2 linked regions of the Halotia branconii CENA392 genome follow. Each later gene encodes a partner of the first gene's protein in a complex. Links are inferred from orthologs where the notes say so. Each region holds a gene or a part of one and is shown in the gene's direction. Other genes may lie near its edges. The genes, in order: glmM and cdaA.

Region 1 (12,171 bases):
TGTATCGGTCGGGGTTAGAGTTTCTGTCAGAACTGCGGTTAATTCATCACAACTTAACTGAAACTGGTCTAAGTTGCAAAGAGTTAGAAAATCTGATTTGTCAGGTAGAAATATTTGACTTTAACCTGACTCAGTTGGATGTCCGCCAGGAATCATCTCGTCACTCTGATACGTTGAATGAAATTCTAGAATATCTGCAAGTACTACCCCAAGCTTATAACGAACTATCAGAAGCACAAAGAGTTGCTTGGCTGACTAGTGAACTGCAAACCCGTAGGCCGTTAATTCCAGCAGAATTACCATTTTCGGAAAAAACCAACGATGTTATTCAAACTTTTCGGGTTGTGCGATCGCTACAACAAGAGTTTGGTATCAACATCTGCCAAACTTACATTATCAGCATGTGCCGCGAAGTCAGCGACGTACTAGAAGTTTTACTCTTAGCCAAAGAAGCAAGACTTTTTGACCCCGCCATTGCTGTAGGCACAATTCAAGTTGTTCCCCTCTTTGAAACGGTAGAAGACTTACAGCGTTCTCGAAGCGTCATGCGCCAGTTGTTTGAACTACCCCTATATCGCGCTTTATTAGCTGGCGGCTACCAAAATATCGAAACAGCACATTCATCCCCCCCTGCCTCCCCTGCCTCCCCTGCCTCCCCTGCTTCCCCTGCTTCCCCTGCCTCCCCTGCCCCCTCTGCCTTTTCCCCCCCCCTCTCCCCCAACTTGCAAGAAGTAATGCTGGGGTATTCTGACAGCAATAAAGACTCTGGCTTTTTAAGCAGCAACTGGGAAATTCATAAAGCTCAAAAATCACTCCAGACAATTGCCGAAGAATACGGTCTAAATCTGCGAATTTTCCACGGACGAGGCGGTTCTGTGGGACGTGGTGGCGGCCCTGCTTATGAGGCGATTTTGGCTCAACCAGGTCACAGTATTAATGGACGCATCAAAATTACCGAACAAGGGGAAGTTTTAGCTTCTAAATACTCTTTGCTAGACTTGGCTTTATACAATTTAGAAACCATTACCACCGCCGTCATTCAAGCTAGTCTTCTACGAACAGGATTTGATGATATCGAACCTTGGAATGAAATTATGGAAGAATTAGCAGCGCGATCGCGTCAACATTATCGTAATTTAATCTACGAGCAACCAGACTTTATTGACTTTTTCCACCAAGTTACCCCAATCGAAGAAATTAGCCAACTACAAATTAGTTCCCGTCCGGCGCGTCGTCCATCTGGTAAAAAAGATTTAAGCAGCCTCAGAGCCATTCCTTGGGTATTTAGCTGGACACAAACACGATTTTTGCTACCTTCTTGGTATGGTATTGGCACAGCTCTACAAGAGTTCTTGAACGAAGAACCAGAAGAACACTTGAAATTACTGCGTTATTTTTATCTCAAATGGCCGTTCTTCAAAATGGTGATTTCTAAAGCAGAGATGACCTTGGCAAAAGTAGATATGCAAATGGCACATCATTACGTTCAAGAACTATCGAACCCTGAAGATATCGACCGATTTGAGAAAGTTTTTGAGCAAATTGCTAACGAATTTTATCTGACAAGGGATTTCGTACTCAAAATCACTGGTCACAATCAGCTTTTAGACGGTGATCCGGTATTACAGCGTTCAGTGCAGTTACGCAATGGCACAATTGTACCACTGGGATTTATCCAAGTTTCCCTACTCAAACGCCTGCGCCAATCCCGGAATATTACTGCTACTTCTGGGGTGATTCACTCTCGTTATAGCAAAGGCGAGTTACTGCGAGGAGCATTGTTAACTATTAATGGTATTGCTGCGGGGATGAGAAATACAGGTTAAATCAGCGAACACTTCGACAAACTCAGTGCATCGCAGTGAATAGTTATCAAGTGGCTTTTGACTGATAACTGGTAACTGATATTAGCAACTACACTCCCAGAAACCTTAGAATAAGTAGAGTGTATTTAAATTTATAACAAGTATTTATGCCTCCTCGCTGGCCTCGTAAACCTGATCGCAAAGACCCAGATTTCCGTAAATTAGATGACCGGATGAATTTTGCTGTGCATGTGGCAGCTGCCTGTGCGGTTAATTCCGGTTTATGGTTTGCCCAAAATTTGCAAGCTACTACTTGGGAGTGGTTGCCTTGGTTAACGGTAAGTTGGATAGTAATATTGTTGGTGCATTTAATTTATATTAATGCGATCGCCAACTACTCACAGACACCACCCAAATCCACCTGAAGATGGACTGCTAAAGCTAGGGCAATTGTAACCTGAGGTAGTTGAGTCAGTCTGATAAATTGAGCAATAATATTCAAGTAACTTGAGAGTTCGCGCTCTGTTCTTGATATAGGGTTATTTTGATGGCTAAAACTAACACCGCAGAACTACTAGAAGCCCTAGCAGCTGAAATTGGCGAAAACGTTTATATAGACATTGCAAAATGGCATCTTTATTTATCTGATGCCAAGTTACATACTGTTGTAGCTGAACAGTTGTATCCCTTAATTACTTCTAATGCTGTCAATGAAGATCGGGTTATCAAAGTATTAGAATCTATTTCAGTAAAAATAGGTGGTGGTAGAAAGGAATTATCTTTAATAGATTTACTACCATTGCAATGTCAGGTCAATTTAGTGGATATACTAGAAAAATATCAACGCGAGATGTAATTTATATCTTCTGAAATTAAATAAAACCACTGATAAACACAGGTTAAGTTGATTACTCTAGTGAAATATCTTTTTGTTTATTTAGATTCATATTTACTTTTAATAATTAAAAAGTTTTAGCATTCCGAACTAAAAAATATTAAATGTGGGCGAGTTTCTATTTCTATCCACGTTCAATTTTCATGCACACCTATGGAGTCTAGGAATATGTTTCTGCAACTTAAAGATACTGAAGATTTGGTAAAAATTCTTGACATTCAAGAATTGCTTGATCCAAATAACGATATTGTACACGCACAAGATCAAGAAGGACAAGAAGAACAGCAGTCTGAGACTTTTAAAAAAGAAAATCTGGTTTTCCCTTCCGGTGAAAAACTGCCACTTTGTTGGTTAGATGCCAACTATAAGAAAGGCTAAAGCTTCTTAATTTATAAATAGAGCTTTTTGTGTCTTAGTGTCTTAGTGGTTGAAGATCTGTTTACCACGAAGACACTAAGGATTTTTAAGTCAATTACAAAGCTACAAGCTGTGATTCTATTTCTGAGGATTTCAAGTCACGACCGATAAAGACTAAGCGAGTTTGTCTTGCTTCTTCTGGCTGCCAAGGGCGATCATAAAATTTATCGAATCGGGTTCCTACTCCTTGCATCACTAAACGCATAGGTTTGTTAAGTACTGCCACAAAACCTTTAATACGGTAAATTTCTTGTTGATTTGCTAATGTCTGCAACTGCTGTTGTAATTTTTCTGGGTCAAAAGCCCGGTCTAAAATGACGTGAGTTGAGGTAATTCCTTCGTCGTGGTCGTGTTCTTCTTCGTTGTCGTGATGACTGGGACGACTGTCTAAGTTGTTTTCGACTGCGGCTTGTAATCCTAATAATATAGATGGATCGAGTCTGCCGCGATCGCTCTCAACAATCTTTACAACTCTGGGCAATTCTTTTTTAATCAACTCTTCTACTTGCGCTAATTCTTGGGCATCTACCAAATCAGTTTTATTCAACACCACTAAGTCTGCACAAGCAAGTTGATCCTCAAATAATTCTTGCAAGGGTGTTTCATGTTCTAGACTATCATCTGCTTGTCGCTGGGCAGCGATCGCTTCTAAATCACTAGCGAAGGTTCCTGTTGCTACTGCTGCACAATCTACTACGGTAATCACTGCATCTACAGTTGCACCGTTACGAATTTCTTGCCAGCGAAAAGCCTTCACCAATGGTTTTGGTAAAGCCAACCCAGAAGTTTCAATAACAATACAATCAATGCTATCTCGCCGCTTTAGTAACTGCTGCATCGTCGGGAAAAATTCTTCCTGCACGGTACAGCATAAGCAGCCGTTAGTTAATTCAAAAATATTATTTTCTGATTCACTACCTTCAGGACAAATTTGACAGGATTGCAAAAGTTCGCCATCAATACCGAGTTCGCCAAATTCGTTGACTAAAACTGCAATGCGTCGTCCTTGATTGTTTTGTAGCAAGTGGCGAATGAGGCTAGTTTTACCACTGCCTAAAAAGCCTGTAATTACTGTAACTGGAATTTTTGTAGCCATTGTTGAGTTGAAGTTTCCCAGAGGTCATGATTTGCACCTCTTTGTATTTTGCCTTAATTGGGTAAACTTAAAAAACAGCAGGGGCAACTTCCATGCGATCGCCTAATTCTACCTCAGACGAACCCAGGGAAATTACCCCAATAATTTACAAAAATTGATTTGTGAAAATTTACTCAGCGGTTGCTAGTTCGGTGCTGCCACGTGTGCGACGGCGTGTTAGGCTGTTGTATACCATCACACCAATCGCTTTGATTAAATTGCCTTCTAATTCTTTGAACAACTTCATGTTCATGCCGAAGGCAGCGTTGGCTTCATCAACAATGCGATCGCTTGTTGCATCATCCAAGGGTAGTTCATCCAAAGCTTGACGATACTTAGCTTTGAATCCCTTTTCGTCAGTAATATCTGCAAATTCATAGAAGGCTGTACCTTGTCCATCAGACAAGTTCATTGCTGTGACAGCAATATTTTTGAGAATTTGTCCTCCAGATAAATCACCCAAATAACGAGTGTAAGAATGGGCAATTAGTAATTCTGGTTCTGTTGCAGATATTTCTCTGATGCGTTTTACATAAGCTTCACCGGCTGGTGATAGTTTAATTTGTTCGCGCCAGTTAGCCCCAAAATAGTAATTCAGGTCTTGCTCTAGGCTATGCTTACGATTGAGTTGAGGAAAGTAAATTTTAGAAACAATTGGGTGCTGACGGTGCTTTTCCATCTCCTCTTCCATTGCCGAATAGACGAAGTAAAAGTTAGCAACTAGCTTCCGGTAAGAGTTTTTCTCTACTACTCCTTTTAAAAAACACTTGACAAAACCCACATTTTCTGCCATCGTGTGTGCTTTTTTAGTGCCTACACGCAACTTGTTTGCTAAATTACTGCTCATACTAAATTTCTCAACTTTAAAGGGTCAACTACCAAAGTTTTGATTTACTAACAGCTACAAAAGGCCATTAAAAAGTTACCTTAAAACTATTTGATGAGAATTTATATTAAAATTTTTTAAGTAAAGGTAATTTGGTATCGTTGCTACCTTGTCATATCCTCTTCGGTGAAAGACTTATCATTTAGACCGCAGGAGGCAGTGAGCGTACTTCGGCTTCGCCCTTCGGCTTGCTTCGACTGCGCGGCAGTTGAGCGAAGTCGAAACTCAGCAACCAACGCTCAGGCTAAACTCAGTACAAGACGCTCAGTAACCAGAGGGAAAGAGGATTTTCCGATTTTTGCACACAAGCGGGAATTATAACTAATTAAGCGGACATGATGTCAAGAAGCAAAAGTTGAGAAACTTTGTGTCTGCGATCGCAGTTACTGCGCTTTTGCCTACAAATCAACAATTTCTATCTTAAAAAGCACCGATTGTTAAAGTCTACTTAGCCTTTGAGTAATTTTGAATTGTGTACCCTAGCGATCGCAATCGCAAGTTAAAGTCAGGAATATCACAGCTAAAGAAATATTTTATCTAAAAAAATATTAACAATAAAGTAGTGATAAATTTCAGTATTTTCACTTAAAAAATCTGTTGACTAACCGATGGGGATCAAAAAAAGCAGTATATAGTACAGATAAACGGTTATCTAACTTGAAATTTTTGAATTAGAGTGTAAAGTGATATTTTCCAGTGTGAGTGTGTGGAGTATTTAAATTTATGGTTTCATCTATAACTCGAACTCAAGGTCATTCTATTTCCAGATATGATGGATCTGAAAAAGGTCTAACAAGTAATTTTGGGCTTAATTTAATCTCTTTACCAGCAACTCCTTTATTTGGCACAGATGGTATTCGCGGCAAAGTCGGAGAATTACTGAATGCGCCCTTAGCATTGCAAGTAGGTTTTTGGACAGGTGTTGTCTTGCGTAATCATGCTGATAAATTAGGGCCAGTAATTCTAGGACAAGATTCTAGAAGCTCTGGTGATATGTTGGCAATGGCCTTGAGTGCTGGCTTAACAGCAGCGGGTTTAGAAGTTTGGCATTTAGGATTATGTCCTACTCCTTGTGTCGCCCATCTAATCAGTTTCAGTGAAGCCATCGGCGGAGTGATGATTTCTGCTAGTCATAATCCACCAGAAGACAACGGGATTAAAATTTTTGGTGGGAATGGTACTAAGTTATCTCAAGCATTACAGGCAGAAATCGAAGCGGGATTGCGTGGCAAAATATCAGATGCAGGTGGGATGAGTAATTGCGGACGGCATTACTCGCGTTTGGAGTTAATTGAACATTACAGCGAGGCATTGCAACAACCCTTTCACAATCAAGTTAATCTTCAGGGATTGAAGATAGTTTTAGATTTAGCATGGGGCGCAGCAGTTGGATTAGCACCAAAAGTATTTACAAAAATGGGAGCAGAAGTAATCTGCTTACATAATGAAGCAGATGGCGATCGCATTAACGTCAATTGCGGTTCTACTCACCTAGATATTTTGCAAGCAACAGTCAAGGAACATAACGCAGATTTGGGCTTTGCCTTTGATGGTGATGCTGATCGCGTGTTAGCTGTAGATCATATCGGACGAGAAGTTAATGGCGATTACATTCTTTATTTATGGGGATGCTATCTTCAACAACAGCACAAATTGCCAGATAACTTAATTGTTTCCACTGTTATGGCCAACTTAGGCTTCGAGAGGGCTTGGCAAGAACAAGGCGGTAATTTGATTCGCACCCCAGTCGGTGATCAATACGTGCAAGCAGAAATGCTGCGGACTGGGGGAATGTTAGGTGGTGAACAATCTGGGCATATTCTTTGCCGTCATTATGGCATTACCGGAGATGGCTTGTTAACAGCGTTACACATAGCAGCTTTAGTTAAACAAGCGGGTGTTTCTCTGAGCGAAATGGTAGACCAAAGCTTTCAGACTTATCCCCAATTATTGCAGAATGTGCGAGTAGTAGACCGCGATCGCCGTTTAGGATGGCAAGATTGTCAACCTTTACAACAAGCGATCGCTCTTGCCGAAGCCGCAATGGGTGATGCTGGTAGAATTTTAGTCAGAGCTTCCGGTACAGAACCACTGATTAGAGTCATGGTAGAAGCCGCTGATGCTGAACTTGCCAACCATTGGACAAATGAATTGGTATCCAAAGTTCAACAACACTTGGCAATCTGAATTAATTAAAAGTAACGCAAAATTCCCCACCCTCAAAGCTTCGTAGAGTGGGGAACTTTCATAATAAATTAGTTGCTCCAGCTTTGAGAGCCAATGCTGTTTAGCCTAGTTCCCGGTGCGAAACAAGCTAACTCTGTTTCTGCTGCTGACCAATCCCTTGGATCTGTTACTGGGTCAAACTCCTCTTCATCTGAGTTGTTTGATTGGCTTTCGTCAGTCATTTAGGCGTTGCATAAATGCGGGATGAATTAAAATTTTTGACCAAAGCAAAAGATTGATTCTTCGCGCCTTTGCGCCTTTGCGCGAAACAAAATTCATCCCTTGATTCAGCAATGCCGTCATTTACCATAATTTTGCCTGTTATTCATTTGGCCTAAGCAGTTGCTATAAAATTATTTCCAGCTTTTCTACAGCAGCATTAGTTAATATTTGATTATCTCGTAATTCAAGTATTACCTCATCAAATACACCATTCTAGCCTCTAGCCCCTTTTCCTACACACTTCTTAGGGAATAGAAACCGATCGCAATAATCGCTCAACCACAGTTCTAGCACTACGCCCACCCCTAGGAATCAGCCGATGGCAAAGAACGTGAGGGACGAGAAACTTTACATCATCGGGAATGGCATAATCACGCCCCAACAAAAACGCTAAGGCTTGGGTTGCCCGTTGTAGCGCCACAGTACCGCGGGGACTAACGCCCAATGTGATTTCTTCATCTTGCCTTGTAGCTCTGACCAACTCTAAGATGTACTGTTGTAAAGATGTTTCTACTCGTACCTGAGAACAGTATTCACGCAATTGAGCCACTTCTGCCAAGGTAATACAAGGTGATAAATCAGCTACTTTGGCACTGTATGTGCGTTTTTGCAGCATTTCTAGTTCTTCCGCCGCCGAAGGATAACCCAAACTCAACGACAACATAAACCGATCCATTTGCGCTTCTGGTAGCGGAAAAGTGCCTTGATACTCTATAGGATTTTGGGTAGCAATCACAAAAAACGGCTGAGGAACTGCACGAGAGACACCATCAACTGTAACTTGATATTCTTCCATCACTTCCAGCAAAGCTGACTGAGTGCGGGGTGTCGCGCGGTTAATTTCATCAGCTAGCAGTACATTAGCAAAGACTGGCCCAGAGAGAAAAGTAAATTCGCCGCTTTTGGGGTTCCAAATATTAGTACCTGTGATGTCAGTTGGCAGTAAATCGGGTGTACATTGTAGCCTTTTAAACTTGCCATCTACTGAACGAGCTAGGGATTTAGCAAGGAGAGTTTTGCCCACTCCAGGGACATCCTCTAATAGGGCATGACCACCACCTAAAAGGGCGACTAGAACTAATTGTATTGCTTCGTTTTTCCCAACGATGGTACGAGCCAGATTTTGAGTCAAAGCATCAATTTTTTCTCTCATGTACCACAGGGTAAGAAATTGATAATGGGGTAATTAAGAAATTGGAATGGAGAATAACCTATGCTTTGCTCTCCATTCCTGGTCTAGTGTTCCCACTTAGCAATCAAAAATCAGCATTCAGTGCGTAAAATTTCTCTAGCAATGGTGCAATCAAGTTGAATTTGTGTTTTCAAAGCTTCTAGATCAGGAAATTTCTGTTCAGGGCGCAAAAATTCGATCAATTGCACAGCTAGTTTTTTGCCATATAAATCATCAAACCAATCAAATAAATGTACTTCCACAGATAAACAAATACCATTTACTGTAGGGCGATCGCCTATGTTCATCACACCCAAGATTTGAGTAGATGTATTAGCATCTGGCGTTTCACTCACAATCAAAACGCGGACAGCATAAACACCTTTGCGGGGTAAAAACTTATCGGTTGGTAATTGCAGGTTAGCGGTAGGAAAACCAATAGTTCTGCCCAATTGTTGACCTTGAACCACAATACCGATCAGAGTGTAAGGTCTCCCTAGTAAAAGGTTGGCGTTTTTAATGTCACCACTTTCTAAAGAGTGGCGGATTAGTGAAGTGCTAATGGGTATATCTTGGGTAGGAGCGTCGTCAGCGTAAGTTTGCAAAGGAACGATGGTGACGGGAATTTGATAATTGGCAGCTAGTAATTGCAAGTCTTTAGCAGTACCACGGCGCTGTTTACCAAAACAAAAATCTTGCCCTACGCTAACTCGCTGGCATTGCAGTTGTTGCACGAGAATCTTTTTAACAAAGTCTTCAGGAGATAAAGCAGATAGTTCTTTGTCGAAGGGCAGTAGTACTAATTGCTCTACCCCAAGCGATCGCAATTGTTCAACTTTTTCATCCAACGGTGTTAATAAAGCCCGGCGCTGTCCCGTAAAAAACTCTTGTGGATGGGGATGAAAAGTTACAACTGTGGAGTATGTATGTTCTTGATTATTATCAGACTGTAGACTACTTTGCACTGACAACTGACCACCAGCATGTAAAACTGGTTGAATGACTCTATGATGGCCAAGATGCACACCATCAAATTTGCCAAGAGCAACAGCAGTTGGTGTTAGCAGCCCTTTGGTCGAAGAAGCAACCCACACAGAACATCCATTTTGAGACAAATTTAGCACTTGGATTCTGGGATTTTAGGTTTATTTAGCCATTAGCCAGAAGCTACCTGATGGAAAGCAAAAGGTAATTACGAATTACGAATTACGCTTTGTCGCTAACAGCTCTTGATCACCAATCTAATCTAAAATTGATGATTGCTTCGATAGCCACCTTTACCCAGAAAACTTGCTGATAGGAAAAGATTCTGATAAAGAAACTGAGCCAAGAACCTGGAGCCGCATTCCTTCTCTTGCCATAACTGCACCAGGAAATTCTTTGGCTGCTTGTTCGCCGACGCAATCTAAAAAGTCATCATTGTGAGCAGGATCGTGGTGATAAATCACTAGAGTTTTGACTTTGGCAGCTTTAGCCATTTTCACTGCTTCTTGCCAAGTAGAATGCCCCCAGCCGATTTTTGGTGATGATGGTGAGTGGTATTCTTCATCAGTGTAAGTGGAATCGTAAATCAAGATGTCCGCATTCCGAGATAACCACAAAATATTTTCATCCAACCGATCTGGAAAATGTTCTGTATCGGTGATATAAACAGCAGCGCCACCGTGCCAGTTAACTCGGTATCCGACAGCTTCACCTGGATGGTTTAACGATGCCGTTTCTATAGTAATATCATTAATATGTATTGGTTGTCCTGGCTTGATGTCGTGGAAATTTAAATTTGCCTGCATAATCTGCAAGGGTACAGGAAAATTTGGGTGAAGCATCTGGTCATTGAGGCGCTGCTCTATGGTAGAACCATCAGGAGCGATCGCACCGTAAATATGAAAATGATTTCCCTTGACAAAACCTGGCACAAAGAAGGGAAAACCCTGCATGTGATCCCAGTGGGAATGAGTAAAAAATATATGACCTTCTATCGGCATTTGGGGCAATAAAGATTGTCCCAAAACATGTAGTCCCGTGCCACCATCAAAAATTAAGCGTTTACCGCCCACTTGCATCTCAACGCAAGGGGTGTTTCCGCCATAACGAAGGGTGTGTGACCCTGGACTGGGGATGCTCCCACGAACGCCCCAAAATTGCACAGTAAATTGGTTCTCTATCCTGGACATGGGTATTGCTTGCTGGATTAAGCGGGCGATCAATAACTTTCTTTTTGGTTAAATCTATGCTGTTTTACTACATTTGAGCGAAAGGGTGTTTATTGGTAAAACAGCATACACTGTTTAAGATTGATTTTGTAAATGCAGGTGAGGTACTGTCAGGCAGTTACCTGTATTTTGCCAATGTAGGTGTATCATTAATATCAATAACGCTCCTACTTTATAGCCTAAATTTTGTGGTAATGCATTTAACTACACTTGATTTAAGGCAAATGATTTAGGGAAGCTGAAACTCCCAATGAGACAATTGCTCCAGTCCATTGGCATAGGTGAGATTGTATTGTAATGGCGTAATGCTAATGTAGTTTTTACGGATTACATGCACATCAATAGGTACGTTTTGCAGCAGATTTAAATTTTCTGGAGGTTCCACATCTTCTAAAACTTCTCCAGTTAACCAGTAGTAAGTTTTGCCACGAGGATCGACTCGTCGATCAAAAACATCAACATAGCGGCGTATTCCCTGACGAGTGAGAGTGACTCCGGCAATTTCTTCCCACTTCACGGCAGGAACATTGACGTTAAGTAACATTAAACTTGGTAAAGGTTTTAGCGTTAGTTGCTCCACCAGAATTTGGGCAAACTTGGCAGCAGATTGAAAGTCTTTAGATGTATGACTAGTAAGACTCAGCGCTATGCTGGGAATACCTTCAATAAGACCTTCCATAGCCGCAGAAACAGTACCGGAATAAAGAATTTCGGTTCCTAAATTTGCACCTTGGTTAATACCAGAGAGAACCAAGTCAGGCGGTGACTCTAGTAAAGCCCACAATGCTAACTTCACACAGTCCGAGGGAGTGCCATCACAAGCCCAAGCCTTAACGGCGGGATGAAAAATCGACTCCATAATTTCGGCGCGAATCGGTTGGTGCATGGTTAATCCATGTCCAGTTGCCGATCGCTCTCGATCTGGACAAACTACAGTTACATGATGACCTGCTTCTGCCAGGCAGTTGGCTAGGGTACGAATACCTAAAGCAGAAATTCCGTCATCATTACTAATGAGTAATTTCATGGATCAATAGTCAACGGTCAACAGTCAATGGTCAACAGTCAAGGGACAATTGTCTGTGTCTGTGATCACAAACATATAAAAAATTATGTTTGGGCATGGGGCATCTCTATCGGGAATTAAAAATTAAAAATTAAAAATTGAATTGATTCAATTTCATTTTTAATTGGGAATGGG
Region 2 (12,193 bases), 1.8 Mb from region 1 along the record:
TGCTGTGGCAAAATTGTTTCTTTTATTTTAACTACTTGTTCACATCCAACAATCAAGAAGCTACAGTTGGTATTAGCAAAGCTTGCTGTAGACATCGCCCTCACAATTTCCAAATATTTTCATATAAAAAACGGTAGAGAAATTGATCCTCTACCGTTTGAATTTTTAAACTTGAGATTCAATTCTCAACTTTAACTATGACTCAACACCTTGTGGTAACAATTCCCGACGCTGTTGAGAAGTCACCTGCACATTACCGCTGTCATCGACATCAACTAAGGCTGTATCGCCATCTTTGACCCGACCAGACAGAATTTCTTCTGCTAAGCTATCTTCTAACAAGCGCATAATCGCTCGGCGTAACGGTCTTGCGCCGTAGCTGGGACTGTAACCTTCTGTAATCAAGCGGTCTTTGAAGCGGTCAGTAACTTCCAAGGTAATACCCTTTTCAGTCAGACGACCAAACACTTCTTTGAGCATGATTTCAGCGATTTGTGTCACTTCAGGCTTGCTCAATTGACGGAAGACGATAATTTCATCCAATCTATTGAGGAACTCTGGACGGAAGTATTGCTTCAGTTCTTCGTTCACCAAAGAGCGAATCCGGTTGTAAGCTGACTCGGTAACATCGTCAGCGAACTCAAAGCCGATACCGCCGCCGCCTTTTTCAATTACCTTAGAACCAATGTTGGAAGTTAATATCAGCAAGGTATTCTTAAAGTCAACGGTGCGACCTTTAGCATCTGTTAACCGCCCGTCTTCTAAAATTTGCAGCAGCATGTTGAAGACATCGGGGTGGGCTTTTTCGATTTCATCGAACAGTACCACGGTGTAAGGTCGCCGCCTTACAGCTTCGGTCAACTGACCGCCTTCGTTATAACCAACATAACCAGGAGGCGAACCAATCAATTTACTGACTGTATGACGCTCCATGTATTCCGACATATCCAAGCGGATCATCGCTTCTTCCGAACCGAAGAAATAAGATGCCAAGGATTTCGCTAACTCAGTTTTACCAACCCCGGTAGGTCCTGAGAAGACAAAGCTAGCAATAGGTCGGTTAGGATTTTTCAAACCGACACGAGCGCGACGAATTGCTCGTGAAACTGCTTTGACAGCTTCTTCTTGTCCGATTAGCCGCTGATGCAAGGTATCTTCCATGTGCAGCAGTTTCTCGGATTCCGATTCGGTGAGTTTGTTCACCGGTACGCCTGTCCAGGAAGCGACAATATGAGCAATGTCTTCTTCTGTAACTACAGGTTCTTCGCTTTCTGTACCGGAACCATTGGTTTTGCTTTGAGCGATCGCCCGGATTTCACCTTTGATTTCCATTTCGCGATCGCGTAGTTCCCCAGCTCGATCAAAGTCTTGGGAACGCACGGCATCATCTTTTTCTTTTAAGATTTGCCGCAGTTCTTTGTCTAACTCTTTCGCTGCTGGTGGCAGTTGGGAGTTAATTAAACGCACACGAGAACCAGCTTCATCGATTAAGTCGATGGCTTTATCTGGCAAGTAGCGATCGCTAATGTAACGATCAGACAGTTTTGCCGCCGCGATCAAAGCTTCATCGGAAATTTTCAGCTTATGATGTTGCTCGTAGCGCTCACGTAACCCATGTAAGATCTCGATTGTCTCATCGACTGACGGCTCACCCACCATTACTGGTTGGAAGCGCCGCTCTAAAGCTGCATCTCGCTCGATGTGCTTACGGTATTCATCGAGGGTAGTAGCACCGATACACTGCAATTCACCTCTAGCCAAAGCTGGCTTGAGGATATTTGCTGCATCAATAGCCCCTTCTGCCGCACCCGCACCAATCAGGGTGTGTACCTCATCAATCACCAGAATGACATTACCCGCAGAACGGATTTCATCCATGATTTTTTTGAGGCGTTCTTCAAATTCACCCCGGTACTTAGTACCTGCTACGAGCAAGCCAATATCCAGTGTGACTACGCGCTTATCTTCCAGGATGTCGGGGACATCTTTGTTAGCAATACGAGACGCTAAACCCTCAGCGATCGCAGTTTTACCAACCCCTGGTTCACCAATCAACACTGGGTTATTTTTAGTCCGGCGACCCAAAATTTGAATCACCCTTTCAATTTCTTTGGCGCGTCCTACCACTGGGTCGAGTTTGTTGTCGGTTGCCATCTGGGTAAGGTTCGAGCCAAATTCATCCAAGGTTGGAGTTTTGGTGCGTCCCGATTGCCCAGTAGCTGAAACCTCTGCTGTCTCTCCCAGCATTCGGATAACTTGGGTTCTGACTTTCGATAGATCCACCCCTAAGTTTTCTAGCACCCTGGCTGCTACACCTTCCCCTTCCCGGATCAGGCCCAACAGCAGATGCTCGGTGCCAATGTAGTTATGCCCTAATTGGCGCGCTTCTTCTAAGGATAATTCCAGAACTCGCTTTGCCCGTGGCGTAAACGGTATTTCCACTGCAACAAAGCCCGAACCCCGGCCTATGATTTTTTCTACCTCAATGCGGGCATCTTTTAGATTGACACCCATTGATTTCAACACTTTGGCCGCAACTCCCGTGCCTTCCCCAATCAGACCCAGGAGGATCTGTTCGGTTCCTACGAAGTTGTGACCTAAGCGGCGGGCCTCTTCTTGGGCCAGCATGATTACTTTAATGGCTTTTTCTGTGAAGCGTTCAAACATGGCATTTTTCCCATCACCTGCGGTCGTGCCGGTACGCTGATTTTAGCACAGGCAAAGCTTTTGGATGCCTGTATAAAGATTATAGACATCCAAGAAGTCTCACCCACGGTAATGGAGGAGTTGCCAGTTATTTATTACTTTTAATGTGGCTGCTGTACTGAAGAGCTTGATTTCTCCAGTGTTTCTGGGGTTGACTATACGCATCACACCGTCATAGGATAATAAACTTTATTAGCAGTCACAAATATTAATCAATACCATATTTACAATTCAAAAGTCAAGAACACCAAGATTCAATATATTTTTTTAAATAAAAATATATAATTGATAAAATATTTTAATAAGAAATATTGGACATTGGGCATGGGGCATGAGGCATGGAAAAGAAGAGGAATTGGCGAAAGGTCTCCTTGTCTCCCTGCCCCTCTGCTTCCTCTGCTCCCCCTGCTTCCCCTGCCTCCCCTGCTCCCTCTGCTTCTTTTATCCTAGTAACTGCCAAGAATACTTGCTCAACTGCTGACTAACCTTGATGTGCCAGTCTGTCAAAGTTGCTTGAAATTGTGGCTGTTGTAAATCTGATCGCCAGAGAATTAGGGCATCCTCACCGTTATCTTGGTAGTAACGTCGCCGCCTCCCGGCTGTTTTAAAGCCAAATTTTTGATATAGAGAAATTGCCGCTAAGTTAGAGGTTCGCACTTCGAGAGTAGCTCGTTCTAAGCCGCGATCGCTTGCTGTCTGAAGTAAAGAATACAGTAAAGCCTGTCCCAAACCTTGGCGATGATATTGGGGATGAACCGCCAAGATGGTAATATGTGCTTCTTCTAGAATTGACCAAAAACAACCCATTCCGAGCAGTTTTGTCTGAGATATAGAAGAAAATAAACCGATTAAATCACTATTTGGACTGCCTAACTCTCTTTGGTAGCCTTCCATAGTCCACAATCCCCCAAAACAGGCTTGATCAAGTTCTAAGATTGCACTTAGATCCTTTGATGTCAGTAATTGCAGTTTTAACTCTAATGAAATCACATTTATTTGAATAAGATAGCAAATCGTTTCTAGCCGTCTTAGAAGGACGGGGCTTTAAACCCAGTTTTTCGGTAAACTGAGAGTCGGGAGACTTAATTCACGCCCGTAATTTGAGCAAGGACAACTTTACAGTTATGGTATCGACTCACCCCACTGAGGTTCAGCATACTGATGGTAATCAGTATTTACCTCAAAGGCGCAGCACAAACGCCAATCTTTCACCCAATCAGGAACTTTTACCCCTGACTACCCAAGTCAATGGTCACGGCTTCCTGGAAATTGGTGGGTGTGATGTCACAACCCTAGTTGAGCAGTTTGGCTCACCTTTATATATTTTAGATGAAGAAACTTTACGTTTGGCTTGTCAGCAGTACCGGGATGCTTTCAAGCAATATTACAAAGGTGAATCTCAAGTATTGTACGCTTCCAAAGCCTGGAATTGTCTAGCTGTTTGTGCGATCGCCGCTTCTGAAGGATTAGGAATAGATGTAGCATCAGGAGGCGAACTTTATACTGCTTTACAGGCGGGTGTTATTCCTGAAAAAATTTACCTGCATAGCAATAACAAATCTCGTGCAGAACTAATTTTTGCTATCGAATCTGGTTGCACCATTGTAGTGGACAATTGGCATGAATTACACACTTTAGTACAAATTGTAGAAACGGCAAATTACGCCTCTGCACCTCCTCGGCTTCTACTACGGTTAACACCGGGTATTGAATGTCATACTCATGAATATATCCGCACGGGACAACTAGATAGTAAGTTTGGCTTTGATCCCCATCAGCTAGAGGAATTATTTACTTTTGTCAGTCAACAATCTGCCCTCAACTGTGTAGGGTTACACGCTCATATTGGTTCCCAGATTTTTGAACGTCAGCCACATCGTGATTTGGCTGCTGTCATGGTGCAATGGCTACGGGATGCGGCAAAGTTTAATTTAAAACTGACAGAATTAAATGTTGGTGGCGGCTTGGGAGTTACTTATACAGAATCTGACGATCCCCCTAGCATTGAAGAGTGGGTAAAACCGATTTGTGAAGTAGTTCAAGAAGCTTGTGCAGCCGAAAATCTACCTTTACCGAAATTACTATGTGAACCAGGGCGATCGCTAATTGCTACAGCCTGTGTTACAGCTTACACTATTGGTTCATCTAAAACTATTCCCGAAACTCGTAATTATATAGCTGTTGATGGTGGCATGTCAGATAATCCACGCCCTATTACTTATCAGTCAGTTTATCGGGCAGTAGTTGCTAATAAAATGTCTGTTCCCTTGACAGAAACAGTGACAATTGCTGGTAAACATTGCGAATCAGGAGATATTCTCATCAAAAATGCCCAGCTGCCAAAAACCGAACCAGGAGATATTCTCGTAGTTATGGGAACTGGTGCGTACAATTACAGTATGGCATCCAACTATAATCGCTTGCCCCGACCAGCAGCAGTTGTAGTCGCGAATAGCGAAGCAAATTTAATTTTGCAACGCGAAACTTATGAAGACTTGATTCGCCAAGATCGCCTGCCAGAAAGACTCAAGAAGGTTGCACAGTAAAGGCTAAAGCTGAAGGATAAGAATGAAAATTTTCAATTTTATGCTTGATAATTTCAAACTTCATCCTTCTGCTATCAAAGATACTACGCGAACATACTTCACACTTTATATTTCACACTTCATCCTTTCACACCAGATGTCATGAGAGATTGGTGGAAGCAATGGCTGACAAACCTAGGATGGTCGCAGTCCTTGCTGCTTGGGACTCTCGATATCGTATTAGTGTTAGCGCTGACGTACATGATACTAGTCATTATTAGTGAGCGCCGAACACTGTGGATGGTACGGGGATTTATTATCTTAATGCTAGCTTCGGCACTCAGTGGAAGATTAGGTCTACCATTGCTAAATTTTGTATTAGAAAAGTTGGTAATTGGCTGTGCTGTAGCGATGGCAGTAGCTCTTCAGTCAGAGTTTCGCCGATTTTTAGAACAATTAGGACGTGGTGAATTTCGGCAGTTATTTCAGCCTGCCAATTTAACAATCCCTAAGTCTGATAGTGTGATTGATGAAATTGTTGATGCGGTGAAAGAACTATCGAAAAACCGAATTGGAGCTTTGCTGATTTTGGAAACAACTGGTCCGATTGATGAGCGAGATTTTTCTGTGCCTGGAGTGAAGCTGAATGCTGATGTATCTAAAGAACTAATACAGACGATTTTCCAACCAAAAACTTTGTTGCATGATGGAGCAACTTTAGTTCGTGGCTCACGGATTGTATCATCAGGTATAATTTTACCACTTTCGGGACGCACAGCCTCGCGCCAGTTGGGAACACGCCATCGGGCAGCAATGGGAATTACTGAGCGGGTCGAAAATTGTATTTGTGTCGTTGTATCAGAAGAAACTGGTTCTATTTCCTTAGCGGAAAGGGGAATCTTAAATAGACCGCTGACGATTAGGAAGCTAAAAGAGTCATTAGATGCTCGATTGTCACCAACTGTAGATCGGGAAGCTGTTGCTCCTGGTTTATTCAGTTTAGGTCGTCAGATTGGTGGTAAGGCACTAACACTAGTTTCACGTTTAATCGGATTACCATCGACCGCCTCTCGAAATAAAAAATGACAGCACAACAAACAGAACTGCAAGAATTACCCCTTGATTTAAAACGAAAACTACTACCCCAACACGTTGCAGTAATTATGGATGGCAATGGTCGATGGGCTAAACGTCAAGGTCTACCCCGGATTATGGGACATAAAGCTGGTGTAGATGCTTTAAAAGATTTGCTGCATTGTTGTAAGGATTGGGGGATTCAGGCACTAACAGCTTATGCTTTTTCAACTGAAAACTGGAAAAGACCCCAGGAGGAAGTAGATTTTTTGATGACTTTATTCCAAAAAGTTTTACGCCAAGAACTGCGGGAAATGGTTGAGGAAAACGTGCAAATCAAGTTTGTGGGAAATTTGCAAGCTTTACCGCGATCGCTCCAACAAGAAATTTCCCGTTCGATGGAAGAAACCAAAAATAATCGCGCTATCCGGTTTTCTGTAGCAACCAATTATGGCGGACGGCAAGAAATTTTACAAGCTTGTCGGGCGATCGCCCAAAAAGTTCAGCAAGGTACATTAGAACCTGATGAAATTGATGAAGAAACTTTTGAGAAACATTTGTATACAGCCGGAATTACAGATCCAGACTTATTAATTCGTACCAGCGGGGAGATGCGACTCTCAAATTTTCTACTTTGGCAAATGGCTTATGGAGAAATTTATATCACCGATACTCTCTGGCCAGATTTTGACCGCAGCGAGTTTCACCGCGCCTTACGTGCCTACCAACAAAGGGAGCGACGATTTGGGAAGGTGTGAGGGCTAGGGGCTAGCCCCTAATTCATGGCCCAGAAAAAACTGCTTGTTCTATATCTTCTCGACTGAGGGAATATTTAAATGAGCGTTGAATATCTTGTCCATTATCGCCACCCTGGATATATCGCACTACGATTTGCTCAGTATCAAGCCACAGTTCAGCTTGCCAATTAGACTGCTTTAAGTGCCAGCAGTGCAGCTGTGTTTCATCTTGCTGACAGCCTTGGTCTTTGAGCCAGTCCTCAATTTGTGGTAAGGAATGACTATATAGAGGAGTATCAGCAGAAATAATAGACATAATAATTTGAGATTTTGACTTTAAGAATTGAAATTTTTAATTTCCCACGGACTAGTCGGTTGGGATATTTGGGAAACTTGCTTTTGGACTGCGGGGATTGGTTGCAATAGTTGCGTTTGAAAAGCAGCCTCACCACGAGTTAAGCCAATAGCCACTGCTAGCAGTAAACAACCAACAAAAGTCAACACCAGAATAAATAAAGCAAAGATTTCCCCAGATGACAAGGGGCGATCGCTTGCATCCAAGTAAGCTGATTTTGACCATTTATAAGAACGAGAAACAGGAAGGTTTAAGTCAGAGGGCGCTTGAATGACTGTAAAGCGGGAATAGCCAATTTTCAGGTCATAGCTTTGTCGCCGTTCTGGACTGCTAAGAGTGGCATAGGCTTCGTTGATTTGCTGAAATTTTGTTGTAGCCAAAGTAGCAGGCAAATCTGTAGTGTCGGGATGATAGCGTTTGCTCAGTTCCCGATAAGCACGACGAATATCTATCACCGATGCCGAGGGATGCAATCCTAGCAGGGAGTAATAAGTTGGTTTACTGCGTTGTGGCATTGCCCCATGATGATTCACGGCTGTTTGAGTCACTTTGCAATCAAATTTTTTCTAATATTGTAAACCTTCAATCGCATGGTTGAATTATTTAATAGTCAAAATTATAGTGATAACTAATGTGAAGAGTTATGATAATTCTTGAGTGATCCTCAATCTCATAGCCTTAAAAAACCTTATTTAGCATCAATAACAAGGCAGATATTTGGAGAAATAAAGTTGATTTTATCTTCTTTTTTGTATGTGGACGTGATTAATCGCATTTCTCAAGTTGGTGGATCTGATACCAATTCTGTGTGAAGCCGCACATTGTTTTGACCCCTCCCCTTAAGCTGTTAAACATTTAATTTGCACATTGAGACCGCAGGGGGGCAGGGAGCAGGGGGCAAGGGAGAGGGTTTGTAGCTTTTATTACCATTAACATGATGCAATTTAAATGACGATTAGCTTACCAAGGGGCGGGTAGGGGTTGGGTGGTGGGTTTGTTTATATGCATCTTCAATATAGAACTGGTATGACCTAATTCTTTTTTCAAATTGACGTAACACAGTAGCAATGTTTAGGATTACCGCCAAAAAAACTTGTTACCAAAATTGTTACGACCATCTTGCCACTGAGTAATTGCTTTATGATCATCATATAGTTAAAACCCTCACACCACATTAAAAGCCGTGGAACATCATGCACGTTCCACGGACTTTTTCTTTTTATCTTCATTAAGCTTTTCTTTGTTTCTTTTATCCTACTGTTGATGGTCTCTACTGGATAATCACATTAAACATGACTGGTTCTATAAACGATATTTTAAAATGCCCAAAAAGGTAAGTATGAGAAAAAACAACTTTTTATAGGGAAATATACTTATAATGCCCAGAACCTAAAAATTTTCGTTTTATTTTAACTTTATTAGAGTCATTATAGCAACCTACTTAAGATAGAAGTTCAAGTGAATTATTGAATATATTTATACATAGTTTTATTTGTTACTTAAGATAGATGTTTGTATTTGTATTCCTTAAAGAATTGATAATTCGGCATGTCAGGCTATCATCACTTTGTATTAGTAAAGAATTAAAAGCTTGTACTTTAACTGAAAAGTTAGCAAGCTATGACAATTACATATATGTACTTGTTTTTTTAGTTAAATTGAACACATTAACTATAAAATATTTGATGAAACTTTCTTAAAGACATATCAAAAATCAGGGCAGAATTTTGTTGGTAGATAGTGTGATAACAGGCAGTTTCCAGCTTAGTTATGAAAAAGCTTTATTATAAGTTTATTTCTAAAATATTAACTCTTTTTTAAAATTACAAGAAAATTATTTAAAGTGTACTTAAGTACTTCTAATATATTATACTTTGTACAAAATATATTCATTAAATTAAGTATTGTCGCGGATATTTTTTTTAATAATTTTTTAATAAATTCATTAAAACCACTGAGTTTTAACCTAGCAACAAAGTACTGCTAAACACAAAAGATAGTGGAGATTAATATCATTGTTGCCCTGTATAAATCTTTGTGGCAGTTAAGCTAATCAAAAAATTAAAAACTGAAAATAAGGGATACTAAAAATGACCAAAGCAACTGTATTGGGCGTAACAAGGAAGTCAGAACCTGCTCAAATAATGTTTGCAGATAATCTTGATAGCTTTTGGAACCAAGAAATCAAACCATTATTTACAGATGAATCTCTATCTTTCAGGGTGAAAGTTCGTAGCGGAAAGTATCTCAAGTACATCAACTTGGATAATGGAGCCACAACTACTCCTTTTGCGAACCTTAAGCAGTATGTGAACGAGATGCTTGATACCTATGGCAGCGTACATCGCGGCTCTGGACAAAAGTCTATTATCACTACACAAGAATATGATGCCAGTCGGGACATTATTCGGGACTTTGTAGGATCATCCTCACAGAACTATGTCATCTTTGCCAAGAATACAACAGAAGCAATTAATGGAGCTGCCACCCTGTGGGCAAAAAGACCAGGCAAAATCTTAGTATCTGACATTGAGCATTCTTCAAACTTATTGCCTTGGGTAACTAGAGACGAAGTTATTCAGTACAGAACTCAACCAGACGGAAGTGTCAGTCTTGCTGAGATTGAGGAGATCTTTAAGGCACACCAAAACCGCCCCGCAGCAGAGCAAATTAAGCTATTAACTATTACAGGTGCTTCGACAATTACAGGTTACAGACCCCCTATTTACGAACTTGCGGCTTTAGCACATCGGTATGGTGCGAAGATGTTTGCTGATGTATGTCAGTTAATTCAACATGAGCGAGTAGACATGCGTGCAGATGATGACCCATGTCATTTAGATTTTGTGGCTTTTTCTGGACACAAAATGTATGCTCCTTATGGGACAGGGGTTTTATTGGGACCGAAGGAATTTTTTGATGGTTCTTACCCCTATCAAATTGGGGGTGGAAATCTGCCTTATATTACGAGAAACCTAGAAATTAAGCGTTTTTATACAGAACGGGCGCATGACCCTGGAACGCCAAACGCAATGGGTGCGATCGCAATTGCCAAAGCAATTGAGATTATAGAAGAATTAGGACGCGATCACATTGCCGAATACGAACACTCTTTAGTTGAATTTACATTCACACGGCTTCAGGCTATTCCTGGTGTTAAAGTTCATATCTTGGGAGATAACATAGCTCATGTGATTCCCTTTGATATTGATGGGTTTGACGGTCGCTTAGTGGCTGAGATTCTGGCACAAGAATACGGAATTGGGGTAAGAGCAGGGGCTTTCTGCACTTACGAATATATCCGTAAACTCAAAAATATTTCTGATGAGCAAGACTGCGAGATTGCTAAAGAAGTAGAAAGTGGAATTACACGCAATATTCCTACTATTATCCGAGCCAGCTTTGCTGTATATAATACACTTGAAGACTGCGATCGCTTCCTGGATGCGATTTCAGAAATAGCCCAAAATGGATTTGATTACTATTTACCCTACTATCAACAAGATCAAATAACTGGTGTGTGGACAGCGGTTAATAGCTAGTCTTGTTTCCTTTCACGCCAAAATCTAATTTTTGTGAAAATATCAGGTAGCAGAAGTAGACTTAAGGTGATTTCTAGCGAAGAAAATACCGATGTTAAAGAGTTTCGACACTTCGACAGGCTCAGTGCGGCGCTCCGCTCAACTCTCGACTCTTTCGTTGGTTGAGCGAAGTCGAAACCAACGACTGCGGTAAATTCATTAATCGAATTCACCTAAACTCTTTTGCTACCTAAAATTATTGAATTACAAGAGGGTAATAGCTTTGAGCGATAAAAACCTCTTCGACCAAGAGGATTACCTAAAAGCAAGGGCTGACGAGTACATCTGGCAAAAAAGGACAGATGCAAATATTTCACGTCAACGCTTTCTGCAAATACTAGGCACTATGGTTGGAGGAATAGCTATTGGGGGGTTAGCTAAACCTGCGGCTGCTTATAGTCAAACAAATCCCACCTTGAAAACTAAGGGTAGTAAAATACTGAAGCCATTGCCACCAGGATATATCTCTCATAGCCAAGGCACATTAGAGATGAACTGGGAAACAATGTATGGACGTGGCTATTTAGTCCCAAACGATTGGTTTTACGTTCATAACCGTCATACACCTCCCCCTTTTAATCCATCAACATGGCGTTTGCAAATTGAAGGAACTGGCGTTTCCACTCCCTGCCAGTTTACATACGATGAAATCATGGCCATGCCATCAATATCAGTCACTAGTGCTATTGAATGTGCTGCCAATGGTCGGCGTTTCTTTGAAGAAGCTTACAACAGACCTCTTTCAGGAACACGCTGGCGACTGGGTGCTATTGGTGTTGCTGAGTGGACTGGTGTACCACTTAGTGCATTGTTAGAACGAGCTGGATTGAAATCTACTGCCAAAGACGTATTAGTTGAAGGGGCAGATTTGGATTCACTGGATGCAAAAGGAACAAAGCCATCCAAGTTCAGTAGTGTAGTTCCCATTGCTAAGGCATTAGCGGATAACTCACTAATAGTCTATGCCATGAATGGAGAACCACTACCTCCAGACCACGGTCAGCCATGCCGGGCAATATTTCCTGGTTGGGCAGGAAACGCCAATGTGAAATGGATTGAGCGCATTGAAGTTTCCGAAACGCCCATATATACCCAGTGGGTGTTAAAGCAGATGGTGCTGACTGGCTCAGATTATCCTGCCGTTTCCCCGTATGAAGGTAAGCTGATTACTTATCAAAATGTTAAAAGTGCTTTTGAGTTGGCTTGGCCGGCTAC

What was found.
Region 2: the proteins of glmM (region 1) and cdaA are in contact, whole or in part, in a crystal structure (PDB 7OJS), measured with the Bacillus subtilis proteins. The link is inferred for Halotia branconii CENA392 from one-to-one orthologs.

Annotation. Positions count from the first base shown.
Region 1 is NZ_CP124543.1:1,653,780-1,665,950, forward strand. What follows is about bases 5,225-8,093. They hold glmM (phosphoglucosamine mutase), read left to right. Parts: upstream 5,225-5,861; coding sequence 5,862-7,325; downstream 7,326-8,093. Other genes in these bases: QI031_RS07425 (hypothetical protein), read right to left, coding at 7,394-7,546; QI031_RS07430 (AAA family ATPase), read right to left, coding at 7,831-8,093. In the rest of the region: QI031_RS07390 (phosphoenolpyruvate carboxylase), read left to right, coding at 1-1,826; QI031_RS07395 (2TM domain-containing protein), read left to right, coding at 1,973-2,230; QI031_RS07400 (DUF3181 family protein), read left to right, coding at 2,353-2,661; QI031_RS07405 (acetyltransferase), read left to right, coding at 2,869-3,078; cobalamin biosynthesis protein CobW, read right to left, coding at 3,173-4,213; QI031_RS07415 (biliverdin-producing heme oxygenase), read right to left, coding at 4,383-5,099; more of QI031_RS07430, read right to left, coding at 8,094-8,739; QI031_RS07435 (bifunctional riboflavin kinase/FAD synthetase), read right to left, coding at 8,850-9,881; QI031_RS07440 (MBL fold metallo-hydrolase), read right to left, coding at 10,035-10,931; 5'/3'-nucleotidase SurE, read right to left, coding at 11,200-11,997. UniProt on the Bacillus subtilis protein: Catalyzes the conversion of glucosamine-6-phosphate to glucosamine-1-phosphate. Glucosamine-1-phosphate is used for cell wall biosynthesis.
Region 2 is NZ_CP124543.1:3,417,082-3,429,274, reverse strand. Bases 4,465-7,355 are described here. They hold cdaA (diadenylate cyclase CdaA), read left to right. Parts: upstream 4,465-5,393; coding sequence 5,394-6,317; downstream 6,318-7,355. Other genes in these bases: QI031_RS14965 (DUF3143 domain-containing protein), read right to left, coding at 7,086-7,355; uppS (polyprenyl diphosphate synthase), read left to right, coding at 6,314-7,063; lysA (diaminopimelate decarboxylase), read left to right, coding at 4,465-5,252. Also shown: QI031_RS14990 (ATP-dependent Clp protease ATP-binding subunit), read right to left, coding at 196-2,667; rimI (ribosomal protein S18-alanine N-acetyltransferase), read right to left, coding at 3,148-3,696; more of lysA, read left to right, coding at 3,831-4,464; more of QI031_RS14965, read right to left, coding at 7,356-7,358; QI031_RS14960 (J domain-containing protein), read right to left, coding at 7,379-7,912; QI031_RS14955 (aminotransferase class V-fold PLP-dependent enzyme), read left to right, coding at 9,488-10,939; QI031_RS14950 (sulfite oxidase), read left to right, coding at 11,202-12,193. UniProt on the Bacillus subtilis protein: One of 3 paralogous diadenylate cyclases (DAC) in this bacteria, catalyzing the condensation of 2 ATP molecules into cyclic di-AMP (c-di-AMP). Upon expression in E.coli leads to c-di-AMP synthesis.